3 regions of the Klebsiella sp. SYXHC3 genome follow, and region 1 is predicted to be linked to each of the others. Evidence: predicted binding sites of a transcription regulator. Region 1 holds the regulator's gene; each other region holds the start of a gene.
The links. Region 1 encodes Fur, which represses iron uptake genes when iron is present. Its sites were predicted from a motif close to ATAATAATGAGAACNACTATCAA; they were not measured.
Positions count from the first base shown of each region.

Region 2: the regulator Fur is predicted to act here: its motif matches at 4,322-4,344, upstream of feoA (ferrous iron transporter A).
Region 3: the regulator Fur is predicted to act here: its motif matches at 5,092-5,114, upstream of AC2CGP_RS04645 (TonB-dependent siderophore receptor).

Region 1 is NZ_JBXUNG010000003.1:458,181-465,342, reverse strand. It holds gene kdpE (two-component system response regulator KdpE) at 1-15, shown strand, start outside; gene pgm (phosphoglucomutase (alpha-D-glucose-1,6-bisphosphate-dependent)) at 70-1,710, opposite strand; gene seqA (replication initiation negative regulator SeqA) at 1,743-2,303, opposite strand; gene ybfF (esterase) at 2,533-3,306, shown strand; gene ybfE (LexA regulated protein) at 3,440-3,733, shown strand; gene fldA (flavodoxin FldA) at 3,883-4,413, shown strand; gene fur (ferric iron uptake transcriptional regulator) at 4,706-5,158, shown strand; gene tcuR (tricarballylate utilization LysR family transcriptional regulator TcuR) at 5,272-6,198, shown strand; gene tcuA (FAD-dependent tricarballylate dehydrogenase TcuA) at 6,295-7,162, shown strand, end outside.
Region 2 is NZ_JBXUNG010000002.1:411,350-418,511, forward strand. It holds gene gntX (DNA utilization protein GntX) at 1-87, opposite strand, end outside; gene bioH (pimeloyl-ACP methyl ester esterase BioH) at 125-907, shown strand; gene AC2CGP_RS08915 (YdgH/BhsA/McbA-like domain containing protein) at 1,020-1,289, shown strand; gene feoC ([Fe-S]-dependent transcriptional repressor FeoC) at 1,390-1,626, opposite strand; gene feoB (Fe(2+) transporter permease subunit FeoB) at 1,639-3,957, opposite strand; gene feoA (ferrous iron transporter A) at 3,987-4,214, opposite strand; gene AC2CGP_RS08935 (Tex family protein) at 4,601-6,931, opposite strand; gene greB (transcription elongation factor GreB) at 7,032-7,162, opposite strand, start outside.
Region 3 is NZ_JBXUNG010000001.1:944,144-951,305, reverse strand. It holds gene AC2CGP_RS04660 (potassium/proton antiporter) at 1-1,139, opposite strand, end outside; gene ldcA (muramoyltetrapeptide carboxypeptidase) at 1,230-2,144, opposite strand; gene emtA (membrane-bound lytic murein transglycosylase EmtA) at 2,240-2,851, shown strand; gene AC2CGP_RS04645 (TonB-dependent siderophore receptor) at 2,898-5,018, opposite strand; gene AC2CGP_RS04640 (alpha,alpha-trehalase) at 5,242-6,975, opposite strand; gene AC2CGP_RS04635 (AraC family transcriptional regulator) at 7,099-7,162, opposite strand, start outside.

The DNA of each region.
Region 1 (7,162 bases):
CGCTTTATGCCTTGAAGGAAACAAATCAATGACCCCGGCGGTCGGTTAATGCCGCCGGGGTAAACAGGATCAGGCGTTTTTCAGCACTTCACTGACAATCTCTACCGCTTCTTTTTCAATCAGCTTGCGATGCTCTTCGCCAAGGAAGCTCTCGCAGTAGATTTTGTAGGCGTCTTCGGTGCCTGACGGACGGGCCGCGAACCAGCCGTTGTCGGTCATCACTTTCAGCCCGCCGATAGAAGCGCCGTTGCCCGGCGCCGCGGTCAGACGCGCGGTGATTGGATCGCCCGCCAGCGTGTCGGCGCTCACCATTTCCGGCGACAGCTTAGACAGCGCCGCTTTCTGCGCGGAAGTGGCCGATGCCTGCAGACGGTTGTAGCTCGGGGCGCCAAAGCGTTCCGCCAGCTCGTTGTAGTGCTCCTGCGGGTTCTTACCGGTCACCGCGGTGATTTCCGCCGCCAGCAGGCACATGATGATACCGTCTTTATCGGTGGACCACGGCGTGCCGTCGAAACGCAGGAATGATGCCCCTGCGCTCTCTTCGCCGCCGAAGCCGAAGCTGCCGTCGAACAGACCGTCAACAAACCACTTGAAGCCCACCGGCACTTCCACCAGCTTACGGCCCAGATCGTTAACCACGCGGTCAATCATCGCCGAGGAAACCAGCGTTTTACCAACCGCAACGTCTTTACCCCACTGCGGACGATGCTGGAACAGGTAGTTGATAGCCACCGCCAGATAGTGGTTCGGATTCATCAGGCCAGCCGGGGTCACGATACCGTGACGGTCGTAATCCGGATCGTTGGCGAAGGCCAGATCGAACTTATCGCGCAGCGCCAGCAGACCCGCCATCGCACACTCGGAGGAACAGTCCATGCGGATCGCGCCATCTTTATCCAGGTGCATAAAGCGGAACGTCTGATCGACCTGATCGTTAACGATGGTCAGATCCAGCTTGTAGTGCTCGCCGATGCGTTTCCAGTATTCGATACCCGAACCGCCCAGCGGGTCGACGCCCAGTTTCAGGCCCGCTTTCTGAATAGCCGCCATATCGACGATATCCGCCAGCCCTTCAATAAACGGCTGTACCAGGTCCTGCTCTTTCACGTGGCCGGAAGCCAGCGCGGCGTCGAGAGAAATACGCTTCACGCCCTGCAGACCGGCGGCCAGCAGTTCATTCGCGCGGTTCTCCACCACTTTTGTCACGTTGGTATCAGCCGGGCCGCCGTTTGGCGGGTTGTACTTAATACCGCCATCTTCCGGCGGGTTGTGCGACGGGGTGATAACGATACCATCCGCCAACGGGCCGCCTTTTTTGTTATGCACCAGAATCGCGTTGGAAACCGCCGGCGTCGGGGTGAAACCGTTGTTTTCCTGAACGATCACATCAACACCGTTCGCCGCCAGCACTTCCAGCACGGAAATGAAGGCCGGTTCGGATAAAGCGTGGGTATCCTTACCCACGTAGCACGGGCCGGTGATGCCGTTTTTCGCGCGGTTTTCCGCAATCGCCTGCGCAATCGCCAGAATATGCTGCTCATTGAAATTGTGGCGCCCTGCGCTACCGCGATGGCCGGAGGTGCCGAACTTAACCGCATGCTCCGCATTGCCCGCTTCCGGCTTCAGCACATAGTACTGAGCGGTCAGCTGGGCGACGTTAATCAAATCACTCTGTTGTGCCGGCTGACCCGCACGTTTATCGATTGCCATTGCCTGATCCTTCTGGTGCAAAGTTTAATTAACTAGATCGTGCCGCATACCTTTTCAATCAGCTCCGCAGGGAACTGCATTGATTGCATGATGTGTTCGATCATGCTGCATTTACGGCCGGTATTAGTATTGGTGATAACCCACCACGGCGTACCAGGAACCTGTTTCGGTTTGGTCTGATTACCGCTTTTCAGCAGCGTCCGTGAGTCTTCGGCGAAGTATACGCGGGTGCGTCCGTGCAGAGACTCAGTGGCTTCTGAAAATGCCTTGCTGTCTAACGAGTAAAGCGTAGTCAATACCAGCATGAAGCGGTTAACCGCGCGCTTTTGTTCAGCGTATTCGTCAGATAACAGCAGCTCGCGCATGGCGCGGACTTTATCTTTAACCGGGTTGGCCGGCTTCGCTTCGACGACTGGCGCCGCCGCAGGAGCAGCCGCCGGCGCGGCTTTCGCCGCTGGCGCGCCAGATGCAGGCTGAGAAACGGCGGAAAATTTCAGCATGCGCCGTAAAATGTCGGATGCGCTCTCGCCGATATGCAGAGTGTGGCTGGCAATATAGCGGTAGAGCTCATCATCAACTTCGATTGTTTTCATCTTAATCCAGTGCGATTTCTTTGTTTCTGAATACAAGTCGTCGGGATTAACTATCCTTTGTCTTTCACACTACTGCGCAAAAGGCATCAGATAGAGGACAAATCCCAACCGCGAATAGCGTCAAACCAGGATGGCGTTAAAACTCAGAATGCTTCCGGGTCTTGCAGCCTAATGGCAGAATGTCCAACATAATACCCTAACCCGACGGAGCGAAAAAAAGAACTTTGCCATGAAATTAAATAGCCGAGCGCAATCTGCACAAAACCCGCACAATAAATCCCCAATCGTCCTGGTACACGGCCTGTTCGGCAGCCTGGACAACCTTGGGATCCTCGCCCGCGATCTGGTCGCCGACTACGATATATTGCAGGTCGATATGCGCAACCACGGCTTATCGCCGCGTTCACCGGAGATGACCTACCGCGCGATGGCGCAGGACCTGCTCGATACCCTCGACGATCATCAGATCGAGAAAGCGACCTTTATCGGCCATTCGATGGGCGGCAAAGCGGTGATGGCGCTGACCGCGCTGGCGCCGGATCGCATCGCCGGGCTGGTGGCGATTGATATCGCGCCGGTGGCTTATCACGTCCGCCGTCATGATGAGATCTTCGCGGCGATTAACGCCGTCAGCGAATCCGCCGCCAGCACCCGCCAGCAGGCGGCGCAGGTAATGCGCGAGTATATAAATGAAGAAGGCGTCATTCAGTTTCTGCTGAAATCCTTTGTCGACGGCGCGTGGCGCTTCAACGTGCCGGCGCTGTGGGATCAATACCCGCATATTGTCGGCTGGGAAACCGTGCCCGCCTGGCCGCACCCGGCGCAATTTATTCCCGGCGGCAACTCCCCTTATGTCACCGATGAATACCGCGACGCGCTGCTGGCGCAGTTCCCGCAAGCCCGCGCCCACGTCATTGCCGGCGCCGGACACTGGGTGCATGCGGAAAAACCCGAGGCGGTTTTACGCGCAATTCGCCGTTATCTGAGCACAATTGAAGCCTGAGTGGCTAAAAAACGCCCGACCGCGCGGCAGAATGCCCGCGGTCGTTGGCGCAGCGGTTCGCCTGATGTATTATGGCGCGCTATCTGCGCCGGCTATAGCCCGGCAGCTTGTTTCCCCGAAGTCACTCTGAATCATGGCAAAAGAACAAACGGACCGAACGACATTAGATTTGTTCGCAAATGAGCGTCGCCCGGGTAGACCGAAAACCAATCCGCTTTCGCGCGATGAACAACTGCGCATCAACAAACGCAATCAGCTCAAACGCGATAAGGTTCGCGGCTTGAAGCGCGTTGAGTTGAAGCTCAACGCCGATGCGGTCGACGCGCTTAATGAGCTGGCGGAAGCCCGCAACATGAGCCGCAGCGATCTTATCGAAGAGATGCTGATGCACCAACTGGCCTGCCTGCGTAACCAGGGCGAAGTCTGAAAAACGCAAAAAAATCGCTTTCATGTAGCAGAGTGTGCACCAGGACGTTATTGCTGTTTCCGCGCCCTTCCCTGTTCTGCTATGATTGCCGTTAACTGTAGGCATAATGCCACTACCACATCATTAAGTTTCAAGAGGTTATTTTACTCATGGCAATCATCGGCATCTTTTTTGGCAGCGACACCGGCAACACCGAAAATATTGCAAAAATGATCCAAAAGCAGCTCGGTAAAGACGTTGCTGAAGTTCACGACATTGCCAAGAGCAGCAAAGAAGATCTGGAAAGCCACGATATTCTGCTGCTCGGCATCCCAACCTGGTACTACGGCGAAGCGCAGTGCGACTGGGACGACTTCTTCCCGACGCTGGAAGAGATCGACTTCAACGGTAAGCTGGTAGCCGTCTTTGGCTGCGGCGACCAGGAAGATTACGCAGAATACTTCTGCGATGCGCTGGGCACCATTCGTGACATCATTGAACCGCGCGGCGCAACCATCGTTGGCCACTGGCCGACCGCGGGCTACCACTTCGAAGCGTCTAAAGGCCTGGCGGACGACGATCACTTCGTCGGTCTGGCGATTGATGAAGACCGTCAGCCGGAACTGACCAACGAGCGCGTTGAGAAGTGGGTGAAGCAGATTTCCGAAGAGCTGCATCTGGAAGAAATCAAAAACGCCTAAGAATCAAACAGCGCAGCTATTAAGCTGCGCTGAATTAATAGATAAAAGCAATCAAACTAATAGCTACAAGTTTTTAACTTTTCATCACATATCTGTACAATGTCCTCTGATTCCACGAGGTCACGTGACACAGTTTGTAGCTGGTAATTCGTTTTTGACAGCTTACAAGGCGCGATGGTTGCAGTTTTCATTTCAGAGTAGCAGCTCTATAATGAGACGCATTACATCGGGTGATTCTCTGTATTGCTTCCCTTTAAAGGAAGCCGATCTTTAGCAACAGGACAGATTCCGCATGACTGACAACAATATCGCATTAAAGAAGGCTGGCCTGAAAGTCACACTTCCCCGACTGAAAATTCTGGAAGTGTTGCAGGAACCGGATAACCATCACGTCAGTGCGGAAGATTTATACAAACGCCTGATCGATATGGGTGAAGAGATTGGTCTGGCTACCGTTTACCGCGTGCTGAACCAGTTCGACGATGCAGGCATCGTGACTCGCCACAACTTCGAAGGCGGTAAATCCGTATTCGAGCTGACTCAGCAACACCACCACGATCACCTGATTTGCCTCGATTGCGGCAAAGTGATCGAGTTCAGCGATGATTCTATCGAATCCCGCCAACGTGAAATTGCTGCGCAACACGGCATCCGCTTAACCAACCACAGCCTGTACCTCTACGGCCACTGTGCGGAAGGCGACTGCCGCGAAGATGAACATGCCCACGATGCGGTGAATAAATAATTTCCCGTCTCGTATGTAATGAAAAGCCAACCTGAAGGTTGGCTTTTTTTATGGGCGAAATCCGCCTGAATGCGTATTCTGTCAGAGCCTAACGCCTTGTACGGAGAGTCACTATGGAGCTGCGCCAGCTACGCTATTTTGTCCGCATCGTGGAAACAGGCAGTATGGGCCGCGCCGCGCTCGATCTGAATATTGGCGTTTCTGCGCTCAGCCAGCAAATGGCGCGTCTGGAAAATGAACTCGCTATCCGCCTGCTGCAACGGACTTCGCGCGGCGTAATGCCCACCAGCGCCGGCCTCGCCTTTTACTCGCAGGCGCAACTGGCGCTGCGCCATGCTGACGATGCCATTCTCGCCGCGCGTGAAGCACGCCTTTCCGGTCACGTCAGCGTCGGTATGGCGCCGAGCACCGCTTCTGTGCTGGGCGTACCTTTTATCAACGCCATGCGCGAAAGCTACGCCGACGTCCGCCTGCACCTGGTGGAAAGCCTCTCCGGCAATCTGGAACGGATGATCAACACCCGCCAGCTCGATTTAGCCATCGTTTTCCAGAAAGAGAAGATCCTGCGCTGGAGCGCCCGACCCATTCTTGAGGAACGTCTGTTCCTGATTGGCGCCCATGACGTGCTGGCGCCGCTGCCCGGCGATAGCATCTCTCCGGACCAGCTTGCCGCCATCCCGCTGATTATGCCAAGCCAGGGACATGGCCTGCGCGGCAGGCTGGACGCTATTTGCCAGGAGCACGCCATCAACGTTGACGTGGTGGCTGAAATCGATGGCCTGGCCCTGCTGATGCGCGCCGTCCGTGACGGGCTCGGCGCCACGCTGCAGCCGGGCGCGGCGATTTCTCATCTCGACAGCGAGGCGCTAAGAGTGATCGGCGTCGATAATCCGGTACTAAGCCGACCTAATTTTCTGGTCAGTCTCTCAGATGACGAACTCACCCCGGCAGGCCTTGCCGCGCGCGTGATACTGACCAAAGTCATGCGTCAGCTTGTAGAAACTGGCTGCTGGCCGGGCGCCAGCCTTTACACTTCCTAAACCCCTCTTTAGCTTTACGCCATAGCGCCTGTCGCTCCTGCGCCTTACATTTCCATTACAAATTTAACAATTAGTCAAAGCGTAATGGAGCCGATAATGGTGGATGTACTGGTGATTGGCGGCGGCAACGCCGCGTTATGCGCCGCCTTAACCGCCCGGGAAGCAGGCGCATCCGTACTGCTGCTGGAAGCCGCGCCGCGGGAATGGCGGGGCGGTAACTCTCAGCACACGCGTAACCTGCGTTGTATGCACGATGCGCCGCAGGATGTCTTAGTAGACAGCTACCCGGAAGAAGAATACTGGCAGGATCTGCTGCGCGTCACCGGGGGCAACACCAACGAAGCGCTGGCTCGCCTGGTGATCCGCACTTCGTCGCAATGTCGGGACTGGATGCGCCGTCATGGCGTTAACTTTCAACCGCCCTTATCCGGCGCCCTGCATGTCGCCCGCACCAACGCCTTTTTTATGGGCGGCGGTAAAGCCCTGGTCAATGCCTATTACCGCAGCGCCGAGCAGATGGGCGTGCAGATCCGCTATAACACGCCGGTGCAGGCGCTTGAATTACGTGATGGCGAATTCGTCGCCGCGCTGGCAGGCGCCGAGCGGATCGCCGCGAAAACCTGCGTGCTCGCCGCCGGCGGTTTTGAATCTAACCGCGAGTGGCTGCGCGAAGCCTGGGGGCAAAATGAGCGCGGCGAGTGGCCTGCCGACAACTTTCTCATCCGCGGCACCCGTTTTAACCAGGGGGTGCTGCTCAAATTTATGATCGACGCCGGAGCCGATATCATCGGCGATCCTTCACAGTCGCACTGCGTCGCCATTGACGCCCGGGCGCCACTCTATGACGGCGGCATCTGTACCCGCGTCGACTGCGTGTCGCTGGGGGTGGTGGTGAACCGCGATGCCGAGCGCTTTTATGATGAAGGGGAGGATTTCTGGCCCAAACGTTACGCCATCTGGGGCC
Region 2 (7,162 bases), on a different contig from region 1:
CGAGGCGGTGCAGCGCGAGCACATCCCCCAGTGAGCCATGGCCAGCGGCATTTGGCATAGCCAGCATAAGCTGTGTGCTGTTAGCATAATTCCCCTCATAGTGATGGAAAGAGAACAGTAACTGATGAATGACATCTGGTGGCAAACCATGGGCGAAGGAAATTGTCATCTTGTGCTGCTGCACGGCTGGGGGCTGAATGCCAATGTATGGGATTGCATTACGCCGGAACTGGCTACGCATTTTACCCTTCACCTGGTGGATCTACCGGGCTATGGCCGCAGCGGTGGTTTTGGCGCCTTAACGCTTGAAGAGATGGCGCAGCAGGTCGTTGCAAAAGCGCCGGAGCAGGCTATCTGGCTTGGCTGGAGCCTGGGCGGGCTGGTAGCGAGCCTGGTGGCGCTGCAGCACCCGCAACGCGTGCAGGCGCTGGTGACCGTCGCTTCTTCGCCGTGTTTTGGCGCGCGCGACCAGTGGCCGGGGATTAAACCGGAAGTGCTGAGCGGCTTCCAGCAACAGCTGAGTGAAGATTTCCAGCGTACCGTCGAGCGTTTTCTCGCCCTGCAAACCATGGGCACCGAAAGCGCGCGCCAGGACGCCCGGGCGCTGAAAAGCACCGTTCTGTCGCTGCCGATGCCGCCTGCTGAGGTTCTCAACGGGGGGCTGGAGATCCTCAAAACCGCCGATTTGCGTCAACCGCTCGCCGCGCTAACCATGCCGTTTTTGCGCCTCTATGGCCGACTGGATGGGCTGGTGCCGCGTAAAATCGTTCCTCTGTTGGATGAGCTGTGGCCGCAAAGTGAGTCTGTTGTCTTCGAAAAGGCGGCCCATGCGCCGTTTATTTCGCATCCCCAGGCATTCTGTGAGCCTCTCATCGCGCTGAAAAACCGGCTGAATAATTATTTTTAGCGCCGCGTGGTAAATCATCAGGATCGGGCAATACTTAGGTTGTTGCGGTGGTTGATTATTTCGTTTTTGCCGCCGCAAACTAAAAATAACAACCTTATGGAGAGTAAAGGCTATGAAACTTGTTACAGGTATTGTTGCATCTCTGGTGATAGGCTCCCTCTCTTTTGGCGCGTTCGCGGCGAAAGAGATTCAAAAAGATGAAGTCGCGAAGATGAATCTGACCAAGGTCGGTAGCATCACGACTTCCCGTACCACGTCGCCGATGGACGCGAAGCGCGATCTGTCGAAGAAAGCGGATGAGTTGGGTGGTAAGTACTTCGTAGTGATTGCCGGCGAGAAGAACGAGAAGACGGTTCACGCGAACGCCGACGTGTATAAGTAAGCCTGATTTTCCCTGCCAGCGCTGCGCCTGGCAGGGCTAGCAAATCGCACCGCAGATAGCCCGGACAAGGCGCAACGCGCCGCCATCCGGGATGTCTTATTCAGCGCAAAGACCACCACTCCCGCAGACAGGCTTTCCCTTCCGGGCAACTTTTACAGCTGCCGGAAAGGCAGCCATCGGTATCTTCGGTCATCTTGACCGCTTTTCCCATCGCTTCCAGGCGGCTTAACATGGCGTCGATCAGCGGCCGTGGCGTATGCAGGCGGGCGCTCAGCTGAGCGGCTTCCATGCGCCCCTGCAGGGCCAGCATATCGCGAACGTCAATTAACGATGCCATGATGATTGCTCCTTAGTGGCAGTCGCCGGCTGGGCTCTGGCAGCAGGACGTTGGGGTTTTACGCGTCGCCAGCAGGGAAACATCCACCCGGCTACGCGCCCGACGCAACAGGCCAAAGACCACGACGTTAAACAGAATTACCGCCAGAATACACACCAGGCTGTAGCGCGGGTGTTGGCTAAAGCTCACGGTCTGGTAGTACAGCGTCGATAGCGAGTAGGCGATATTCAATCCCCACAACACCGAGAACATCATCCAACCGCGGCTGGACTCGCGGGCAATTGCTCCCATCACGGAAATGCATGGAATATAGAGCAGGACGAAGATCAGGTAGCTGTACGCGGCGGCGGCGCTGCCGAATTTACTGCCCATCACCCCCATGGCGCCGGTTTCCATTTCGCCATCGCCTTTGCTTGCTTCAATCGGGTTCGCCAGCACGCTCAGGCTAAAGGTGTCTTTCAGCCCCTGCCAGGTTTCATCGACGGCAGCTAACAGCTCGTCGCCAAGGCTAAACTCCTGTGGGTTAAACTCTTCATTCTGGATATCTTCCGCGGTGTAGAGGGTGTTCAACGTACCGACCACCACTTCTTTCGCCATCGCGCCGGTAAACAGGCCGACGGTTGCCTGCCAGTTATCTTCATGCACGCCAATCGGCTTAAACACCGGGGTAATCACCCGACTGACCGAAGCCAGCGCCGAGTCATTGATGTTATCGACCACTTTGCCGCTGAGCGAGAAGCTGTTCAGCGCGCTGAGGAAAATACTGACGATGACAATCACCTTACCGGCGCGCAGGACGAAGCCTTTCAGGCGCTGCCAGGTCTGGATAACCAGGCTCTTGATGTGCGGTACGTGATACACCGGCAGCTCCATCACGAACGGCGAGGCTTCGCCGCGCATAATGGTGTATTTGAGCATCAGGCCGGTGAGGATCGCCATCACGATGCCCAGTACGTACAGTGAGAAGACCGCCAGCGCGCCGTTCTGGCCGAAGAAGGCGGCGGCGAAGACCGCGAAAATCGCCAATCGGGCGCCGCAGGACATAAATGGCGCCATCATGATGGTCATCAGGCGTTCACGCGGCGCATCCAGCGTACGGGCGCCCATAACGGAAGGCACGTTACAGCCGAAACCGACGATCAGCGGCACGAAGGATTTCCCCGGCAGGCCTAACGCCTGCATCAGGCGGTCCATTACGAAGGCCGCGCGCGCCATATACCCGGAGTCCTCAAGGAAAGAGAGGAACAGGTACATCATGCCGATTTGCGGCACCAGCGGCAGCACGGTGTTGATACCGCCGCCCAGCCCTTGCGCGAGGAACACGGTCAGCCAGTCCGGGAAGTGCAGGGTGTAGCCCAGCCACTGGATGCCGTGAATGAAGATAGCCACCGAGCCGGCGTCGAAAATCGGCTGCAGGGCGCCGCCGATGTTGATAGCCAGCAGGAACATCAGGTACATCACGAACAGGAAGATCGGTAAGCCGAGGAAGCGGTTAAGGATAATTTTATCCATCGCCGTGGTGAACCGGCTCGGCTCAGCGGTCAGGGTGTTACTGACGGCATCGCATACCGCGGCGATACTTTGATAGCGGGCATCGGCGATATAGAGCGCCGGATCGTCCATCTCGCCGCTCAGGTTGGCCAGCGCCAGATCCAGTTTGTCGGCGGCGTTGCCGGCAAAGGCGCGGCTGTAAATATCGCCTTCCAGCATCTGCAGCCCCAGCCAGCGGCGCTGACGCAGCGGCATATCAGCAGGCATCGCCTGCGCCAGCATATCGGCTTCGCGCTGCAGAGATTGCGGATAGTGCACCAGTTCCAGCGGCTGATTTTGCTCATGGCGGTCAAGCGCCATTTTCAGCGCTTCAATACCGCGGCCGCGGGTGGAGACCAGCGGAATCACCGGGCAGCCGAGGCGGGCCGCCAGCGCGTCGACGTCGATGCGGATTTGCTGTTTTTCGGCAATATCGAGCATGTTTAGCGCGACGACGCAGGGAATACCCAACTCCAGCAATTGCAGAGTCAGATAGAGGTTACGTTCCAGGTTCGAGGCGTCGATGACGTTAATCAGCAGGTCGGCATCGCCGCTGAGAATATAGTGACAGGCAATTTGTTCATCGAGCGATGTTTGCGAGGAGATGGTGGTCAGCGAATAGGTACCCGGCAGGTCAACCAGAGTAACCTGGTGGTCGGTGGTGGTGAAGGCGCCTTCTTTACGCTCAACGGTGACCCCCGCCCAGTTACCCACCCGCTGGCGCGCGCCGGTTAGCTGATTAAATAACGTTGTTTTGCCGGAATTAGGATTACCAATTAAACCAACGGTTAATTTTTTCATTTTTCAGACTCTTAGTGCCGGGTCAGGTGTTATTGCGTAACCGCTTCCAGTTCAATTAACGCGAGGTCTTTTTTACGTAATACCAGGCTCACGCGCCGGGTCTCAATATGAATAGGATCGCCCAGCGGCGCCACGCGCACGACATGAAACGAAGAACCGGGCAACATTCCCAGGGAGAGCAGTTTCTGCCGATAAGCCGGGCTAATATCGCGGGAAAAACCGGTGATTTTCCACGCACTATCAGGAGTGAATTGCATAGGGCCTACTTGTTATCGCTAACCGAAAAGAGAATTTCCAGGCGCGGCTATTAAAGCGGCGCTGGGGACTATAGCCAACGAAGAAGAATAAAACTTAACTGATAACGATGATAATGAGAATGGTTTGTATCATCAATACATGGCATGGATAATAAATGCGTTTTTCATGGGTATTTGCTTATTTTTTGATATGACGCAAGAACGTCTCTGTAGCCAAAAATAAGGGAAAAATTAATTTCTTCACTTAATGTTTAATAAAGGTTTCATTGGTTAACAGAATGAAACTTTATAAATTTCGAACTTATTGAAAGGTTACTGGAATATATTAATCGAGGCTCAGGCATTAAAAAGCGGAAAATTGCCCCTCGAAGAGGGGCAGGGAAGGATTAGCGTTTTTTGCCCATCGCGGCGGCCAGCGCATCCATCATCGCGCTGTTGCCGGCTGGCTGAGCATCGCGACCGCGCGGCTTCGCCGCTTTTGCCGCCGGGCGGTTACCCTGCGGGCGATCGTTGCCGCCGCCGCGGCGCGCGTTGCTGTCGCCCGGTTGTTCATCGAGGCGCATCGTTAACGCGATGCGTTTACGCGGCAGGTCCACTTCCATCACCTTCACTTTGACGATATCGCCCGCTTTGACCACGGTATGCGGGTCTTCAACGAACTTATTCGACAGCGAAGAGATGTGGACCAGGCCATCCTGGTGCACGCCGATATCGACGAAGGCGCCAAAGTTGGTGACGTTGGTGACCGCACCTTCCAGAATCATCCCCGGCAGCAGGTCGTTCATCGTCTCAACGCCGTCGGCGAACTGGGCGGTTTTAAACTCAGGGCGCGGATCGCGGCCCGGTTTTTCCAGCTCTTTGATGATATCGGATACCGTCGGCACCCCGAACTTATCATCGGTAAAATCAGAGGCTTTCAGGTTGCGCAGTTCGCTACTGTTGCCCATCAGATCTTTCAGCGCCTGCTGGGTAGCGGCCAGAATACGCTCGACCACCGGGTAGGCTTCCGGGTGAACGGTCGAGGCGTCCAGCGGGTTGTCGCCGTGGTTAATGCGCAGGAAGCCGGCGCACTGTTCAAAGGCTTTTGGCCCCAGACGGCTTACCTTCAGCAACTGCTGGCGGTTGTGGAACTGGCCGTTCTCGTCGCGCCAGGCGACGATATTCTGCGCCATCATACGGGTCAGGCCCGCGACGCGGGTCAACAGCGCCACCGAGGCGGTGTTAAGGTCGACGCCAACGGCGTTTACGCAGTCTTCCACCACCGCATCCAGCTTACGCGCCAGTTGCGTCTGGCTAACGTCATGCTGATACTGGCCGACGCCGATTGATTTCGGATCGATTTTCACCAGCTCGGCCAGCGGATCCTGCAGACGGCGGGCGATAGAGACCGCGCCGCGTAGGGAAACATCGAGGTCCGGGAACTCCTGCGCCGCCAGTTCGGAAGCCGAGTAGACCGACGCGCCGGCTTCGCTGACGATCACCTTCTGGGCGGTCACTTTCGGGAACTGTTTTTGCACGTCGAGGAAGAAACGCTCGGTCTCGCGGGAAGCGGTACCGTTGCCGATAGCCACCAGCTCAACGTTATGTTTTTCGCACAGCGCCGCCACGACGACGGCGGCTTTAGCCGCCTGGCCGGTATGCGGGTAGATGGTATCGGTGGCCACCAGTTTGCCGGTGCTGTCGACTACCGCCACTTTGACGCCGGTACGCAGGCCTGGGTCAAGACCCATGGTGGCGCGCAGGCCGGCAGGCGCGGCCATCAGCAGGTCATGGAGATTACGGGCGAATACGTTAATCGCTTCGTCTTCCGCGCGTTCGCGCACGGTGCCCATTAATTCGGTTTCGAGGTGCATCAGCACCTTGATGCGCCAGGTCCAGCTGACGACGCCTTTGCGCCAGCTGTCCGCCGGGGCGTTATTCAGGCGCAGGCCGAGATGATCGATAATGATCTGCTCGCAGTGGCTCTCTTTCGGTGGCTCATCAAACTGCGGGTCGGCGTTGAGCGACAGCTGCAGCACGCCCTCATTGCGCCCGCGGAACATCGCCAGCGCGCGGTGCGACGGCACGGAAGCGATCGGTTCATGGTGGTCGAAGTAATCGCGGAATTTAGCGCCTTCTTCTTCCTTGCCGCTGACGACGCTGGCCACCAGATGGGCGTTTTTCCACAGATAATCACGTACTTTCGCCAGCAGGGCGGCGTCTTCCGCGAAGCGTTCCATCAGGATATAGCGCGCGCCGTCGAGAGCGGCTTTGCTATCCGCCACGCCTTTATCGGCATCGATATAGTTTGCCGCTTCGGTTTCCGGATCGTGGGAAGGCTCATTCCACAGCAGATCGGCCAGCGGTTCGAGACCGGCTTCAATGGCGATTTGCCCGCGGGTGCGGCGTTTAGGTTTGTACGGCAGGTAGAGATCTTCGAGCTCGGTTTTGCTGAGGGTGGCGTTGATGGCTTTTTCCAGCGCTTCGCTGAGCTTGCCCTGTTCGCCGATCGATTTGAGGATCGCCTGGCGGCGGTCTTCCAGTTCGCGCAGATACCCGAGGCGAGTTTCCAGATTACGCAGCTGCGTGTCATCCAGACCGCCGGTGACTTCCTTACGATAACGTGCAATAAACGGCACGGTGTTCCCTTCATCAAGCAGGCGAACGGCAGCTTCTACCTGTTCGGCTCTGGCCTGAAGTTCACCCGCAATAATGCGGCAGAGCGAATCATTCATCATCGGTTTTATTCATCATTAGGGTCAAAAATCAGGGGATAGTTATACGGGCTGCCAGGCTAAAATGCCAGCCGCGACCGGGTTCTCTCGGAATGTTCCGGCGCTATTTCACGTATTCAATTTCATTGACGTACCAGCTGGCTTCGCCAGCCGGAGTGTTAACGATAGCCAGGTCGCCCACCTCTTTCTTCAGTAAAGCGCGCGCCATTGGCGAATCGATGGAGATATAGTCTT
Region 3 (7,162 bases), on a different contig from region 1:
CCCTGAAGTAGCAGTGAAATCAACACCACGAAAAAGGCGACGTTAAAGAACAGCCGCGCGTTCTCAAGCCCGGCCATCATCGGGAAAACAGCGAGGATAATCGGCACCGCGCCGCGCAATCCGACCCAACTGATAAACACTCGCTCGCGCAGATTAAAACCGCGGAACGGCAGCAGGCCGGCGAATACCGACAGCGGACGCGCGATGAAGATCATCCACATTGACAGCAGTAGCGCCGGAATCGCGATCGGCCACAGGTCGGACGGCGTCACCAGCAGACCCAGGACGAGGAACATGGCGATTTGCGCCAGCCACGCCAGGCCGTCAAAGTTTTGCAGAATGCCGTGGCGGTTGCGAATGGGTTTATTACCGAGCAGGAAACCGCAGAGATAGACCGCGAGGATACCGCTACCGTTAAGAGACGTGGTGACGGCGAAAATCATGATCCCGCCGCTTAGCGCCAGCAGCGGGTAGAGCCCGGTGGGCAGGACAATACGGTTAATCATCTGCAGCAGCAAATAGCCGCCGCCAAGACCAATAGCGATACCCAGACCGAACTGTTGAATGATATGCACCACAAACATCCAGCTCAGACCGGCTTCATGCTGCTGGATCATTTCAATCAGGGTAATGGTGAGGAATACCGCCATCGGGTCGTTACTGCCGGATTCAATTTCAAGGGTCGAGCCGACGCGCTCGTTAAGCCCTTTACCGCCGAGCAGCGAGAAGACCGCTGCCGCGTCGGTGGAGCCGACAATGGCGCCGATCAGCAGCCCTTCGATTAAATCGAGCTTGAATAGCCATGCCGCCATCATCCCGGTAAGGGCGGAGGTTATCAGCACGCCGACCGTCGCCAGCGATAGCGCTGGCCAGAGCGCCACGCGAAACGAACTGGCCTGGGTGCGCATACCGCCGTCCAGCAGGATCACCGCCAGCGCGAGGTTACTCACCATATAGGCGAAGGGATAGTTATCGAAAGGAATGCCGCCGATACCGTCAACGCCTGCCAGCATACCGATAGCGAGGAAGATAACCAGAATCGGGATGCCGAGGCGCGAGGAGAAAGAACTCAATAAAATACTGCAGGTTACTAAAACAGAACCCAGGATAAACAGACTAATGACCGCAGCGGCGTCCAATGTTCACGTACTCCTTGTCAGCGTGAAGGGGTGAAAATTACACCATTTTAACAATCCGCGCGTTTTCAGGATACTCGCGCAGAGGAATTTTTATTCCGCCAGCACCGGATGGCCGCTTATCGTTAACGTTGCGACAGAGGCGTTGTTGACCAGCCGTGCCCGTGCGCCGAGAGGCAAAGTCACGGTGCGCTGTTCATGACCGAATTCGAGTCCGGTGAGCAGCGGGATGGCGAGTTGCTGACGTAGCCAGGCGTAGACGGTGGGTAGATCGTAACCGTCGTCGTAGTCGTTGGGTTGCGCCCCGGTAAAGCTGCCGAGCACAATGGCCCGCTGGCGGGCAAGGATCCCGCTGTTGAGCAACTGCAGCAGCATACGCTCTACGCGGAACGGGTGTTCGTTGATATCCTCAAGCACCAGAATACCGCCGTCAATCTGCGGTAGCCACGGCGTGCCGATGAGCGACGTGACCATCGCCAGATTGCCGCCCCACAGGGTGCCTTCGGCGCGGCAGGTTGGGCCATCGCTTTGCCATTCGAGGGTAAACTCCGGTTCGCGCAGCGCCTGCCAGAAGTGATGTTCAGTAAACGCATTCAGGGTTTCAGCGCCGAAATTGCCCGCTAACATCGGCCCACTGAAGCTGATAGCGTTGGCTTTAGCCAGCAGTCCCATCTGGATGGCGGTGAAATCACTGTGGCCGCAGATAAGCAGCGGATCCTGCCGCTGGCGCGCGGACAATGCCTGCCAGTCGATTTGCGGTAGTAAACGGGTGGCGCCATAGCCGCCGCGTACCGCCAGCACGATGCGGTTTTTTCCCTCGAGGGCCGCAAGTTGGTTAATATCGGCCAGGCGTTCGCTGTCGCTGCCGGCGAAACGCTGCTGTCGACGGGAGATCGCCTGTTGGTTCAGTACCTGATGACCGGCCTCCTGCAGACGGGCCACGCCAAGGGCCGCAGCCTGTTGATTGATACAGTAACCGGAAGGGGCGACCAGATAAAACTGAGACATGGCAATTCCTTGCAAAGAATGAAAGGGTTATCATGCCGCCTGGAACGTGTATTGTCATCTCCGTGCGGCAAACTTCAGCCAATAAGGATAGATGTGTGAAATTGAGATGGTTTGTTTTTTTATTTGTATTGTTGGCCGGTTGTAGCTCGAAGCACGATTACACCAATCCGCCGTGGAACCCGGAAGTCCCGGTGAAGCGGTCGATGCAGTGGATGCCGATCAGCGAAAAAGCCGGCGCCGCGTGGGGGGTAGACCCGCAGCTGATAACGGCGATCATTGCGATTGAGTCCGGCGGTAATCCTTCGGTGGTCAGCAAATCCGGCGCGGTAGGACTGATGCAGTTGAAGCCGTCGACCTCCGGGCGTGATGTCTATCAACGGATGGGGTGGCGTGGTCAGCCTTCGGTAAGCGAACTGAAGAACCCAGAGCGCAATATCTCGATGGGGGCCGCTTACCTGAGTATTCTGGAAAACGGCCCGCTGGCGGGGATTAAGGACCCGCAGGTGATGCGCTATGCGGTGGTGGTCTCTTATGCCAACGGCGCGGGCGCGCTGCTGCGTACTTTCTCGTCGAATCGCCAGGACGCTATTGACGAGATTAACGATCTCGATGCCGATGAGTTCTTTGAACACGTGGCGAAAAAGCATCCTGCCCCACAGGCGCCGCGCTATATCTGGAAACTGCAGAAAGCGCTGGACGCGATGTAATTCCTATCCTTGCGTTGCCTCCGGGAGGTGCCCGGAGGCAACGTTGTCAGAAATCGTAGCCCACGGTTGCCGTGACGCTACGTTCAGCCCCCCAGTAACAGTTGCCGGTGCCGTAGCAGCCGGAAAGATATTCACGATCGCCGATATTATTCGCGTTAACCTGAATATAGGCGCCTTTCATCGCTGTCGACCACGCTCCGAGGTCGGCGCGCGCCATCGCATCTATCAGGGTGACTGACGGTAAACGTTCGGTATTGGCGTCATCAGCCCACTGTTTACCGATATAGCGCACGCCCGCGCCAACAGTAATGCCCGCCGGCAATTGATAGCGCGCCCAGAACGAGGCCATCTGATCTGGCGACAGCTGCGGCGTATTACTATCGGTGCCGTCTTTCGTGTCCTGGAAGCGCAGGCGATTCCAGGTATAAGAGGCAATAGTGCTCAATTGCGGCGTAATCTGGTTATGTGCTTCCAGCTCTACGCCCTGCGAATGCACTTTCCCGGCGGGAATATAGGTGGCGGTGGCAATGTTCGGGTCGCGGGTGGCGACATCCTTTTGCATCAAGTCGTATATCGCGATGCTATACAAATCGCTGCTGCCCGGCGGCTGGAATTTCAGGCCAGCCTCTACCTGTTCGGCGGTGGTGGGTTTTAATAACGTACCATCGGCGCCCGGCAGCATCGCCGGGGTAATCGCCTGGCTGTAGCTTAAGTAGGGCGAAAGGCCGTTATCGAGCGCGTACAGCAGCGAGGCGCGGCCGCTGATGTGATCGTCGGAGCGGCGGTTCGACGTGCCTGAGGTGTCGCTTACCTGCTGTGAAACGATGCGGTCGTAGCGCCCGGAAACATCAAGATGCCAGCGGTTCCATACCATTTCATCCTGCAGATAAAACCCGGTCTGGTAATAACGGCGATTATTATTATCGCTGTAGGTGATGGTATGCCCGGTTTGCGGCGTATAGCCGGTGAACGGATTGAGCGGCGCCGCGTTGCCGGCGCCGGTCCACAAATCGTTGCGGAAGCGATGATACTCAGCGCCGAGGATCAGCGTATGCGCCAGTTCACCGGTCGTAAAATCGGCGCGCAGGCGGTTATCGGTTGACCAGGCGTCCAGCGACCCGCGGGAACCGCTGTAGCCGCGGGAAAGCATGTCGCTGTCACCTACCCAGCCAACCTGATAAACCTGATCCAGCGAGACATTTGTATGGGTATAGCTGCCCGCGGAGTAGGCCGACCAGACATCGTTAAACTGGTGGTTGAACTCGTAACTGTAGATCTGTTCGCGGCGCTGGTAGCCATCGCCCGGATCGCCTTCATTGGTGCTGGGTGAAAGTTTACGGCCGTTGTGCGCGTAACGGGTGCCATCCAGCGGCAGAGAGCCGTGGTAGCCGCCGGAGGGATCTTTTTGCAGGTAGGCGCGCAACAGCAGCGAAGTATCGCTATCCGGCTGCCACAGCAAGGAAGGCGAAATCGCGTAGCGCTCTTCACGGGTATGGTCATACTGCGTATCGCTGCTGCGGGTCATGCCGATGAGCCGCCAGGCCCACTGGTCATTGATGGCGTCGGTATAGTCAAAGGCCGCGCCCTTGGTATTTTGCGTGCCGCCGGTCAGGCGAAAGTGACCCTGCTGGCTGAACTGCGGCCGTTTGGAGGTCAAATTGACCACCCCGCCCGGTACGCTTTGGCCATAAAGGGCGGAAGAGGGGCCGCGGATGACGTCGACGCGCTCAATAAACCATGGATCGATCTGCAGCACGTTATGGCTGCCGCCATCGCTCATCAGGCGCATGCCGTCAAGGAACAGGTTATCGACGTCGCCGCCGTGGTAGCCGCGCAGCGAGATGGTATCAAAGCGCGTCGCGCCGCCGCCAAAACTGGAATAAACCCCCGGCGTATACTGGAGCGCCTGGCTTACGGTATTGGCGCCCTGATCGGCGATCTGCTGGCGGGTGATCACCGATACCGACTGGGCGGTAGTTATCAACGGCTGATCGGTTTTCGTGGCGACGGTTGACGTTTTGGCGCTATAGCCTTGTGTCTGCGCGCTGGCGGAGTCGTCAGGCTTTGCGGTAACGATTAGAGTATCTTCCGCCTGCGCGGCGAGAGGGAAGGCGGCCGCGAGGGCGCACACCAGCGCGGAGCGTTTGAAGTAAACAGAGGAGATCATGCCATAATCCTGAATAGCGCGGTCTGGCACTCCTGTGCGCCGCCGCGGAAATAAACGAAATGCTTTTTCGTTAAAAATAATGCGAATTATTATCGTTTGCTTTTGCATGATCAAGCAAAATAGTCCTCCTCAGAGCAAGAAGACATTTTGCTGGCTGTCGAGCGGATGGTGGGGTGACGTCGATGGGAAAAGCGCGGCGAAGATATCGCCGCGCGCAGGGGGATTACTGGGCTTTTTTCTCCGCAGCCGCCACGGCATCGTTCGCGGCTGGCTGTTGGCCGGTGGCGCTTTCTGTCTGCGTCGGCGGGGTCGCCGGCAGGGCATCGCACGGTTTTTCCTGCGGGCAAACCAGGTCGAGCATCTTTAACGTCACGCCATTGGTCCAGCCAAAGCCGTCCTGCAGCGGGTATTCACCGCCGCCGCCGCCGGTACCCGTTGAACTCACGTCATATTTCTCTACCAGCTTCTGCTTGCTGTCATAGGTGTGCTGGACGTTGCTGAGGAAGCGCCAGGTGACCTCCATGGCCACCTTTTTCTGACCGTAGTTCTGCAGGCCTTCCACCGCCACCCACTGCAGCGGCGCCCAGCCGTTTGGCGCGTCCCATTGCTGGCCGCTATTGACCGTGGTCGTGGTGAGGCCGCCGGGCTTCAGCAGGCGGCTTTCGGCGGCGGCGGCGACTTTCGCGGCGCGTTCGCTGGAGGCCGCTTTGACGTACAGCGGGAACAGCGCCGCGGCGGTCAGCTGATTACGGACTTTATGGCTCTTCAGATCGTAATCGGCATACCAGCCTTCTTTATCGTTCCACAGATATTTTTCCAGCGCTTTCTGACGGGCGTTCGCTAGCGCATCGTACTGTCCGGCTTTGGCGCTGTCGCCAGCGGCCTTACTGGCGCGGGCGATGGTTTTCTCCATGTGGAACATCAGCGCATTGAGATCGACCGGAATGATGCTGGTGGTGCGGATTGTCCCCAGTTGCTGCGGATTATCCATCCAGCGAGAGCTGAAGTCCCATCCGGAAGCCGCGGCGGAACGTAGGTCGCGATAGATTTCGGTGGCCGGGCGGTTAGGATTGTTTTTGGCGGTGGTGACATCGTCCAGCCAGGACTCCGGACGCGGTGTATCGTTATCATCCCAGTAGCGGTTGAGCAGCGCGCCATCTTCCATACGCACCACGCGTTTATTGGCTTTACCGGGCGTCAGCGCATCGGCGCCTTCCATCCAGTAGCGATACTCTTTTTCCATCTGCGGCAGCCAGGTCTTTAGCGCCCGATCGCCATCGTGGCTGGCCAGCAGCTCAACCATAAAGGAGAAGAACGGCGGCTGCGAACGGCTCAGATAGTAGCTGCGGTTGCCGTTTGGAATATGGCCCCAGCGGTCTATTTCGGCGGCGAAGTTGGCCACCATGTCTTCCACTTTATCCCAGTGCCCGCTTTCGGCGAGGCCCAGCATGGTGAAATAACTATCCCAGTAATAAACCTCGCGGAAGCGTCCACCGGGTACCACATAAGGTTTCGGCAGCGGCAGCAGCGAATCCCATTTCTCGACCTCGACGGTGCTGCGGGTTAATACTGGCCATAGCCCATCGATGTGTTGACGCAGAGTTTGTCCTTTCGGCGGCACGTATTGATCGTTATCACGCGGCAGGGTGAAGTTGATCTCAACGAAATGGCGCAGATCGAAGCTGGCCTGGCTTTTTTGCATTCGATAGTCGGCAAGGATCATCAGCGGATCGCTGTTCGGTACCGCATCAGCGAAGGTTTTTTGGTCAGGGAATAGTTTCGCGCTCTGCACGTCGTTAAACAGCGGGCCTAATAGTTCATCAGGCGATTGCGGTACCGGGGAGGTGTTGTCATCTGCCTGCGCGGCGAATGTCGCCAGGCTTAATATTGCGCCTCCCAGTGCCAGTTGAATAAGGTAGGTCAGGGTTTCCGGGCGACGTAGAACCGATCTCGTCATCGATAATTCTCCATTTTTGCGTTTTGCTGACTTCGCGCCACTGCGAACGGCCATCAGAAAACCTTAGCCGAATATCGGCCGCTTCGCGTGTTGGAGTTAACATTTTGACCGAAAACAGACTATTTACCTGGCGATGTATTGTCCGGGGGGCTTGCCGGTCTGGCTGCGGAAAAAGTAGATAAAGGCG